DNA from 4 places in the Bradyrhizobium sp. AC87j1 genome. Region 1 is predicted to be linked to each of the others. Evidence: predicted binding sites of a transcription regulator. Region 1 holds the regulator's gene; each other region holds the start of a gene.
The links. Region 1 encodes LexA, which represses DNA repair genes until DNA is damaged. Its sites were predicted from a motif close to TGTTCNNNNTGTGTTCNG; they were not measured.
Positions count from the first base shown of each region.

Region 2: a site for LexA is predicted at 1,492-1,509, ahead of CV770_RS14690 (PA0069 family radical SAM protein). Genes of this name have one in related genera too.
Region 3: a site for LexA is predicted at 1,189-1,206, ahead of def (peptide deformylase). Genes of this name have one in related genera too.
Region 4: a site for LexA is predicted at 1,031-1,048, ahead of CV770_RS30255 (ribonuclease T2 family protein). Genes of this name have one in related genera too.

Region 1 covers NZ_PTFE01000005.1:85,919-88,118, forward strand. The annotation lists gene CV770_RS05160 (hypothetical protein) at 1-226, opposite strand, end outside; gene lexA (transcriptional repressor LexA) at 794-1,495, opposite strand; gene CV770_RS05170 (molybdopterin molybdotransferase MoeA) at 1,672-2,200, opposite strand, start outside.
Region 2 covers NZ_PTFE01000023.1:53,652-55,851, reverse strand. The annotation lists gene CV770_RS14695 (VOC family protein) at 1-280, opposite strand, end outside; gene CV770_RS14690 (PA0069 family radical SAM protein) at 304-1,470, opposite strand; gene CV770_RS14685 (phosphoketolase family protein) at 1,679-2,200, shown strand, end outside.
Region 3 covers NZ_PTFE01000186.1:213-2,412, forward strand. The annotation lists gene CV770_RS40250 (DNA recombination protein RmuC) at 1-1,157, opposite strand, end outside; gene def (peptide deformylase) at 1,329-1,853, shown strand; gene fmt (methionyl-tRNA formyltransferase) at 2,047-2,200, shown strand, end outside.
Region 4 covers NZ_PTFE01000077.1:18,236-20,435, reverse strand. The annotation lists gene CV770_RS30265 (hypothetical protein) at 28-327, opposite strand; gene CV770_RS30260 (hypothetical protein) at 513-974, shown strand; gene CV770_RS30255 (ribonuclease T2 family protein) at 1,095-1,787, shown strand; gene CV770_RS30250 (23S rRNA (adenine(2030)-N(6))-methyltransferase RlmJ) at 1,969-2,200, shown strand, end outside.

The DNA of each region.
Region 1 (2,200 bases):
ACTTGCCGACGCGGGAGTTGACGGTGCGCGTCCAGATCCAGCGGTTGTCGTAACGGACGTTGTCGGCGAAAGCGAGCTCCGTTCCCGGCAGCAGGCAGACCGCGACGGAGAGATCGGCTTCGGAGGCGAAGCCGCGGGTCGAGGTGCCGCGGAATGTTGTCGTGACGATCGTCTCGCCGACTTCTGCGGGGCGCGTCGCGACGGCATGCAGGCTGTAGTCACACATCGGGTGCTCCTCAATGCAGAGATAGCGACCCGCACCTCTTTCGGAGGCGCAGGCCCCTACCAGAGTGGAAGCACGTGACGGTCTGCTTGGTTGTAGGCAAATCTACGGCTGGGATCCGCGAGCCCCGATCACATTATCTTTTCCATCTTTTCCGAATTCGATAGGAACAAAGTCGGCTTCCGTGCATTTGGCAGGCGCGCGTCAACGACCGGCGAAACCAGCCAGCCCGAGTATCGTCAGCTCGGCTGTGTACGCGGTCGTTGCGGATTTTCTAGATCACGGCCGTGTCCTTGCCGACATGATGATGCAACCAGCGTCGCTGCGGCTGCGCTCAAACGATCTGGCGCATTTGGGCTGTCTCCCTCGAACTCGAAAGGCCGCGAAGCGATGTTGCTTCGCGCGGCCTACCGAGGATGTCGCGAAAGGAGGAGGGGCCGGACAATCTGTGCAGTACCAGAAGGGCTATCCCGCCGGAGCGGACCATCATCCGCTCCGATCTCTGATCGGCGATGCCGATCGAAGGCGCGCGCGAGGCGCTGACTACTTCCGGTATGAGTAGTTCCGGTATCAGTACTTGCGGTAAAGCCCGATCAGCTTGCCCTGAATCTTCACGCGGTTTGGCGGCAGGATGCGCACCTCGTAAGCGGCATTGGCGGGCTCCAGTGCGATCGAGGCGCCGCGGCGGCGGAAGCGCTTGAGCGTGGCTTCCTCGTCGTCGATCAGCGCCACCACGATATCGCCGGTATCGGCGCTCTCGTTGCGCTGGATCAACGCCATGTCGCCGTCGAGGATGCCGGCCTCGACCATGGAATCGCCGCGCACTTCGAGCGCGTAATGCTCGCCGGAGCCGAGCATGTCGGGCGGCACGCTGATGGTGTGGCTGCGGGTCTGCAATGCCTCGATCGGGGTGCCGGCCGCGATTCGGCCCATCACCGGCACCGCAACGGGTCGCTCGCCCTCGTCTGCGGACGGGCTGGAGCTCGCGCGCACCTTGCCGAGATTGCCCTCGATGACGCTTGGCGTGAAGCCGCGTCGGTTGCCGGCGGCAGCCTGGAGCTCCGGCAGCTTGATCACTTCGATGGCCCGGGCGCGGTTGGGCAGGCGGCGGATGAAGCCGCGCTCTTCGAGCGCGGTGATCAGGCGGTGGATGCCTGACTTCGAGCGCAGGTCGAGTGCATCCTTCATCTCGTCGAAGGACGGCGGCACGCCGCTTTCCTTCAAGCGTTCGCTGATGAACCGCAGAAGCTCGTATTGTTTGCGCGTTAACATCTCGACCAAAGTCCCCCGGTTGATGTCGTTCGATTCCGAGACGATGAATTCAGCGATAAGCCGCTACATCCTCGAAACAAATCATGAACGGACACTATATGTTCGATACATGTTCCGCAACTGCTTAATTTAGCGTGAACAAGACGGAGCGCGCGGAATGCGTGTGGCCGCGCAGGTCAGACGGGGAGCCGCAGCACCTCGCAAGGGCTGCCGGCCTCGGCCTTTGGCGCAAACGGTGCGCGCACGAGAAGTACCTGTGCTGCAGCAAGATTCGCAAGCAGAGAGGAGTCCTGATGGCTGACGGGAAGGGCGACGAGCGTGCCGTCGTCGCGCAGCTCCAGGCGCGCGCGCAGATAATCCTCGCGCTGGTCGTTGGCGCCGAGATCGCGGCCCAGCACGACGCGCTCGCGATGGTGATGAATCACCGAACGGCCCGACAGGGCGCGAATCAGCGGCACCATGAACAGGAAGGCGCAGACATAGGACGACACGGGATTGCCGGGCAGGCCGATGACGCCCATCGTCCCTAAGCGTCCGTGCATCATCGGCTTGCCGGGCCGCATCGCGATCTTCCAGAACGCCATCGCGATGCCTTCGTCCTTCAGCGCCTGCTGGACCAGATCGTGGTCGCCGACCGATGCGCCCCCGGTCGTGACCAGGACGTCGGCGCCGCTTTCGCGCGCGCGGCGGATGCCGGCGGTGGTG
Region 2 (2,200 bases), on a different contig from region 1:
CGACCTCCTCTCGGGTCCGACAGTTCCAGGCGATCGTGATGCCGCGGAAGGTCGATGGCCTCGGCTGGTCCGGCAACGCCGCGTCGGCCGAGAGCTGATCCCAGGGATACAGCGCGAGCACCGGACCACCGGTATCGTAGAAAGCGACGGCCTCGCCGGTCGCCTTTAGCCGGCGCGAAAAACCGAGCGCGTCGTAAAAAGCGATGCTGGCGCGGATATCGCTGACGCCGAGCGTGATGACAGTGAGCCGCGGCACCGGCGAGTGAAGTTCCTTGACCATGCGACGCCTCTTCCACTTCCCGATCAGAACAGGCTGAGCTGATCGCCGTTCCGCTTCGGCCGGGCAAAGTGATCGGTCGTCAGCTTGGAGCGCCGCTTGTTGAGGCCGAGCCTGTCGCAGGCGATCTCGAAGCGGCGGCCGATGGTCCAGGCCATTGGTCCGGTGCCCTTCATCCGCTCGCCCCATTTCGCATCGTAGTCGCGGCCGCCGCGCATGTCGCGGATCAGGGTGAAGACGTGGCGATAGCGATCGGGATAGTTTGCCATCAGCCATTCGCGGAAGAGATCGCGCACCTCCAGCGGCAGCCGCAGCAGCACATAGGAGGCTTCCTTGACGCCGGCATGGGCGGCAGCATCGAGGATGCGCTCGATCTCGGAATCGTTCAGCGCGGGGATCACGGGCGCGACCATCACGGTGGTCGGGATGCCGGCGTCCGACAGCTGCTTCAGCGCCTCCAGCCGCTTCGGCGGCGTCGAGGCGCGCGGCTCCATGGTGCGCGCGAGCTTCGGATCGAGCGAGGTGACCGAGATCGCGACCTTGGCGAGGTTGCGCTTGGCCATCCGCGCGAGAATGTCGATGTCGCGCACCACCAGCGCCGACTTGGTAACGATGCCGACGGGATGGCCGGCACGCTCGAGAACCTCGAGGATGCCGCGCATGATTTTGCGCTCGCGCTCGATCGGCTGATAGGGATCGGTGTTGGTGCCGATCGCGATCATCCGGGGCTCATAGCCGGTCGCGGCGAGCTCTTTCTCCAGCAGCGCCGGCGCCTCGGGCTTGACGAACAGTTTTGACTCGAAGTCGAGCCCCGGCGACAGGCCGAGATAGGCATGGGTCGGCCGCGCGAAGCAATAAACGCAGCCATGCTCACAGCCGCGATAGGGATTGATCGAGCGATCGAAGCCGATATCGGGGGAGTCGTTGCGGGTGATCACCTTGCGCGAGGTGTCGACGCCGACACTGGTCTTGAACGGCGGCAGCTCTTCCAGGCTCTGCCAGCCGTCGTCGAAAGCGACGCGCGCCTCGGCCTCATAGCGGCCGCTGGCATTCGACTGTGCGCCCCGCCCTCGCCTGCGCGCGCGGTCGATGGCGACGCCAAGTTCTGGAAAGTCAGAGTCCACACCCGCCGGCTCGGAGGGTGCCTTGACCGGCGGGTGTTTGAGAGCATGAGAGGATGCTGCTGGGCTCATGAAGCCAAGATAGCACGACAACGGAACAAATCAAGAACACAAACAAAAAATGGGAAAACAACCCCATGCAAAGTAGCCGCCCAAATTTCGGGCGCGGTCCTTTGACCTCACGCAACACGCCGGTCGCAACGATTTCGTTTGATGCCGGCCAGGGATCAATCGTCGCGGAACAATGTTGGTGACGATCGCCGGGTGAAGGTCAAGGAACATGACAAATCAACAACAGTCGGCCGCGGCAAGCAGCAACCTCGACCTCCTCGATCGCTACTGGCGCGCCGCCAACTACCTCTCCGTCGGGCAAATCTACCTGCTCGACAATCCGCTGCTGCGCGAGCCCTTGCGGGCCGAGCACATCAAGCCGCGCTTGCTCGGCCATTGGGGCACGACGCCCGGCCTGAACTTCATCTACGCCCATCTCAACCGCGTCATCCGCGCGCTCGATATCAGCGTGCTCTATATCTGCGGTCCCGGCCATGGCGGGCCGGGCATGGTCGCCAACACCTATCTGGAAGGCAGCTACAGCGAGATCTATCCCGACATCGCGCGCGACACGGACGGATTGCGCAAGCTGTTCAGGCAGTTCTCCTTTCCCGGCGGCATTCCGAGCCACGCGGCGCCGGAAACGCCGGGCTCGATCCACGAAGGCGGCGAGCTCGGCTACGCGCTGGTGCACGCCTATGGTGCGGCGCTGGACAATCCTGATTTGATCGTGGCTTGCGTGGTCGGTGAC
Region 3 (2,200 bases), on a different contig from region 1:
GCGTCCGTCGCCACCAGCCGCGGCCCTTCCGCATCGCTCTTGCTGAAATCGAGCTCCTCAATCCTTCCGGCACGCTTCTCGATCTTGTCGGCGGAGATCAGGATCTGGCGGACGTCCTCGTTCGCATCGGAAAAGTGTTTCTGCAATTTGACCACGCGGTCGCGAAGGCGGCCGAGATCGTCGCCGAGCTTGATCACTTCGGTCTGGATCTGGTCGGCGGCATCGCGCATGCGCGCGTCCTTCATGATCTGCTGCATCACCTGGATCGCGAGCATCAGCAGCGAGGGCGACACCAGCACCACGCGGGCGCGATAGGCCTTCTGGATCACGTCGTCGAAACCGTCGTGGATCTCGGCATAGACCGATTCCGACGGCACGAACATCAGCGCCATCTCCTGGGTCTCGCCGGTGACGAGATATTTTTCCGCGATGTCGCTGACATGCTTCATCACGTCGCCGCGCAGCCGCTGCGTGGCGACGCGCCGCTCCTCGTCGGTGCGGGCGTCGTGCAGCGCCGTCATCGCCTCCAGCGGAAATTTCGCGTCGATGCAGAGCGGGCGCTGGTCGGGCAGGAACACGACGCAGTCCGGCCGCTTGCCGGTCGAGAGCGTGAACTGGAACTCATAGGCGCCCTTCGGCAAGCCGTCCTGGACGATCGCCTCCATCCGCGCCTGGCCGAAGGCGCCGCGCGACTGCTTGTTGGCGAGCACGTCGCGCAGGGTCGTCACCTGGGTGGTGAGATCGGTGAGGTTCTTGTGGGCGCTGTCGATGATGCCGAGCCGCTCGTGCAGCGCGCGCAGGCTTTCCATGGTGTTGCGGGTCGAGTGCTCCATCGATTGGCCGACGCGATGAGTCACCGAATCGAGCCGCTCGTTGACCGCGCGCGCCATCTCGGCCTGGCGTCCGGCCAGCGCCTGGGTCATGGCGTCGACCCTCCCAGAGGATTCGCTCTGGGCGCGCAGCACCTCGCTGAGGCGCTCCTCAAGCTCGTCGGCCCGGATCGCATGCGCCATCGCGAGTTCCGCGCCGCGCCGGCCCGAGCGGCCGATCACGACGGCGATTACCACCAGGAGGATGAGGACGAGGGCGCCGAAGCCGATCAGCGCATCGATGGTGCGCACCGGCCAGTCGCCCAGCATGAAAATGATCTCGTTCATTCCGCCCTTCTAGCCGATTCGCTGGACTCCCGCGAACGAAGAGGGAACGAGAGCGGTTAACGGCCCCCTAATTTTTATGGTTAACGAAAGCTGAAGTTTTATGGTTAGCGAGGGGTTAACGGGGTTCCTCTCCGCATTGACCGCATCCGGCATGGGGCTTAAATCGCGGCCATGGCCCTCAGAGAAATCATCATCCTGCCCGACAGGCAGCTGCGTCTGGTCTCCAAGCCGATCGAGAAGGTTACGGCCGAGATCCGCAAGCTTGCCGACGACATGTTCGAGACCATGTATGACGCGCCCGGCATTGGCCTCGCCGCGATCCAGATCGCGCAGCCGCTGCGGCTGATCACCATGGACCTCGCCAAGCGCGACGAGAACGGCGAGACCACGCCGCTGCCGCGCGTCTTCATCAACCCCGAGATCATCGCCTCGTCCGAGGAGCTGTCGGTCTACGAGGAAGGCTGCCTCTCGATCCCCGAATATTACGAGGAGGTCGAGCGCCCTGCGAAGGTGCGCGTGCGCTTCACCGATCTCGACGGCAAGGTACACGAGGAGGACGCCGAAGGCCTCTATGCCACCTGCATCCAGCACGAGATCGACCACCTCAACGGCGTCCTGTTCGTCGATTATCTGTCAAAGCTCAAGCGCGACCGCGTGATGAAGAAGTTCGAGAAAGCCGCCAAGCGCGCGGAGTAAGTGTTTCGTAGCCAAGCACTCCGCTCTGCTCCCTCCCCCCTTGTGGGGGAGGGCGGGGGAGGGGGGTAGCCCAGGAAAAGGTTTGTCTGGGGCGAAGAACTAGTCCGCGCTCAATCCGCGAGAGCGCGTCGTGTGGCACCCCCCTCCCTAACCCTCCCCCACAGGGGGGAGGGAACGCATCTGAGTCCTTGTCATGCCCCTCCGCCTGATCTTCATGGGCACGCCCGATTTCTCCGTGCCGACGCTGCTCGAGCTGGTCGCGCATGGCCATGAGATCGTCGCCGTCTACACCCGCGCGCCGAAGCCCGGCGGGCGGCGCGGCCTGCACTTGCAGCCAACCCCGGTCG
Region 4 (2,200 bases), on a different contig from region 1:
CTGAGAGTGCGGCGTTACGACAGCGCCTCAGTAGAGCGTGCGGATCGGCTGGTCGGCGGCGCCATAAGGCACCCAGCGGCAGGAGAACGAGATGTAACCGCCCTCATAGGCCTGCACCGCCAGGAATTTCACGACTTTGCCATAGCGCGCGCAGTGATCGACTGCGGCCTGGCGCGCATCGACCTGGGTGGCCATCGAATAGGCGATGATGCCGCCGGTGTCGTTGCCCTTGAACGGCGGCACATAGTCGGCGCGCGCCGACTGGCTCGCCGTCATACCCGAGACAACCAGGCTGGCGAGAAGACCCGCGGCCGCAATGATTCGCATTCCCGTCACTCCAATTGGCTGGCGGGCAGTTTACGGTGCCGGGAGGGAAGTGAAAAGAACGGAAGCCCTGCCAACCACGAAGTTGTGGTCAACTCCTGGCGAAGTGTTGCCGCGCTGCACTTGACCTCCCCCGGCCTTCGCGGCACCGTCCAACCTTCGCAAGACTTTAGCTGTCCGGATTGACCATGCGCGCCCCCTTCCTGAAATTGCTCCGCTATGCCGCCGTGCTCGGCCTCATGTTCGGAGCGATGTCGCTCGGTGAGGCCAGGGCCGCCAATCCGCTCGAGCTGAACTTCTGGCTAAGCGGACCGCGCTATGACGGCGCCGTCGCCGATTGCGACCGGGCGCTGCCGACCATCGCCACCCAGTTCTGGGAAAAGGAAAGCACGTTCTGGAATTCCTCGTTGAGGATCACCGGCTTCTCCGCCGTTCGCGAGACCGCATTCCGGCCCTGGCAGTCCGACAATATTCCGCGCCGCTATTGCACCGGCGAGGCCATGCTCACTGATGGCAAGGTGCGCAAGGTGCACTTCTCGATCATCGAGGATGGCGGCTTCGCCGGCTATGGCAACGGCGTCGAATGGTGCGTGGTCGGACTCGACCGCAACTGGGCCTATAATCCGGCCTGCCGCGCCGCCAAGCCCTAGCTAAACAAGCCCTGATTCGGGCCGATCAGGCGACCGGATGACGGCCGCCCGAATTTTGTTCTTGAAATGTTCCCATCGCCTGCTAGGCTTCCTCGCACAGTCTAGTTGAGGGGCGTCGCCATGTTTCATTCCAGATTGCATTTGTTTTCCCGTCTCGTGATCTCCCTGACCCTTGCCGCCGGACTGGCCTTGCTCGCCGGCAGCGCAAATGCCCAGGACAAGCGGCAGAACGCGCCCGGCGAATTCGACTTCTATGTGCTGTCGCTATCGTGGTCGCCCTCGTTCTGCGAGGAGGCGGCCGAGCGTGGAGGCCGCTCGCAAATCCAGTGCAGCGGTCGGCCCTACGCCTTCGTGGTGCATGGGCTGTGGCCGCAATATGAGAATGGCTTCCCGGAATATTGCCAGCGGCCCGCACCGCGGCTGAACCGCAGCATCGTTTCCTCGATGCTCGATTTGATGCCGGCGCCGGGCCTGATCTTCAACGAATGGGACAAGCACGGCACCTGCTCCGGCCTCGAGGGCCGCAGCTATTTCGAGACGATCCGCAAGGCGCGCGCTGCGATCAAGATCCCGGCCGAATATCTCGATTTGTCGCAGGCCAAGACGGTGGCGCCGGCGGAGGTCGAAGAGGCCTTCATCAAGGCCAATCCGGGGCTGAGCAATGCCGCCGTCTCGGTCACCTGCAACCGGACGCGGCTGTCCGAGGTCCGTATCTGCCTCAGCAAGGACCTGCAATTCCGCGCCTGCGACGAGATCGAACGCCGCACCTGCCGCCGCGATCAGGTCACCATGCCGCCGATCAGGGGCGGTTGAGCTCGACTTCTCAGACCGTCATTCCGGGGCGCGCGAAGCGCGAACTATGATGCGCAGTTGCGCATCTGAGAATCCATCGACCCGCGCGGCCCGGTGGTGCAATGGATTCCGGGCTCGGTGCTACGCACCGCCCCGGAATGACGGGAGTTACTTTCATCGTGCGATGTCGTAACTCTTCGCCATGAATTACCGCCACGCCTTCCACGCCGGCAACTTCGCCGATGTCATCAAGCACATCGTGCTGGCGCGCATCATCACCTATCTGCAGGACAAGCCGGGGGCGTTCCGCGTCATCGACACCCATGCCGGCGCCGGCCTCTACGATCTCGACAGCGACGAGGCGCGCCGGGGCGGCGAATGGCTGACCGGCATCGCGCGGCTGATACAGGCACGCCTGTCGAACGAGACCCTGG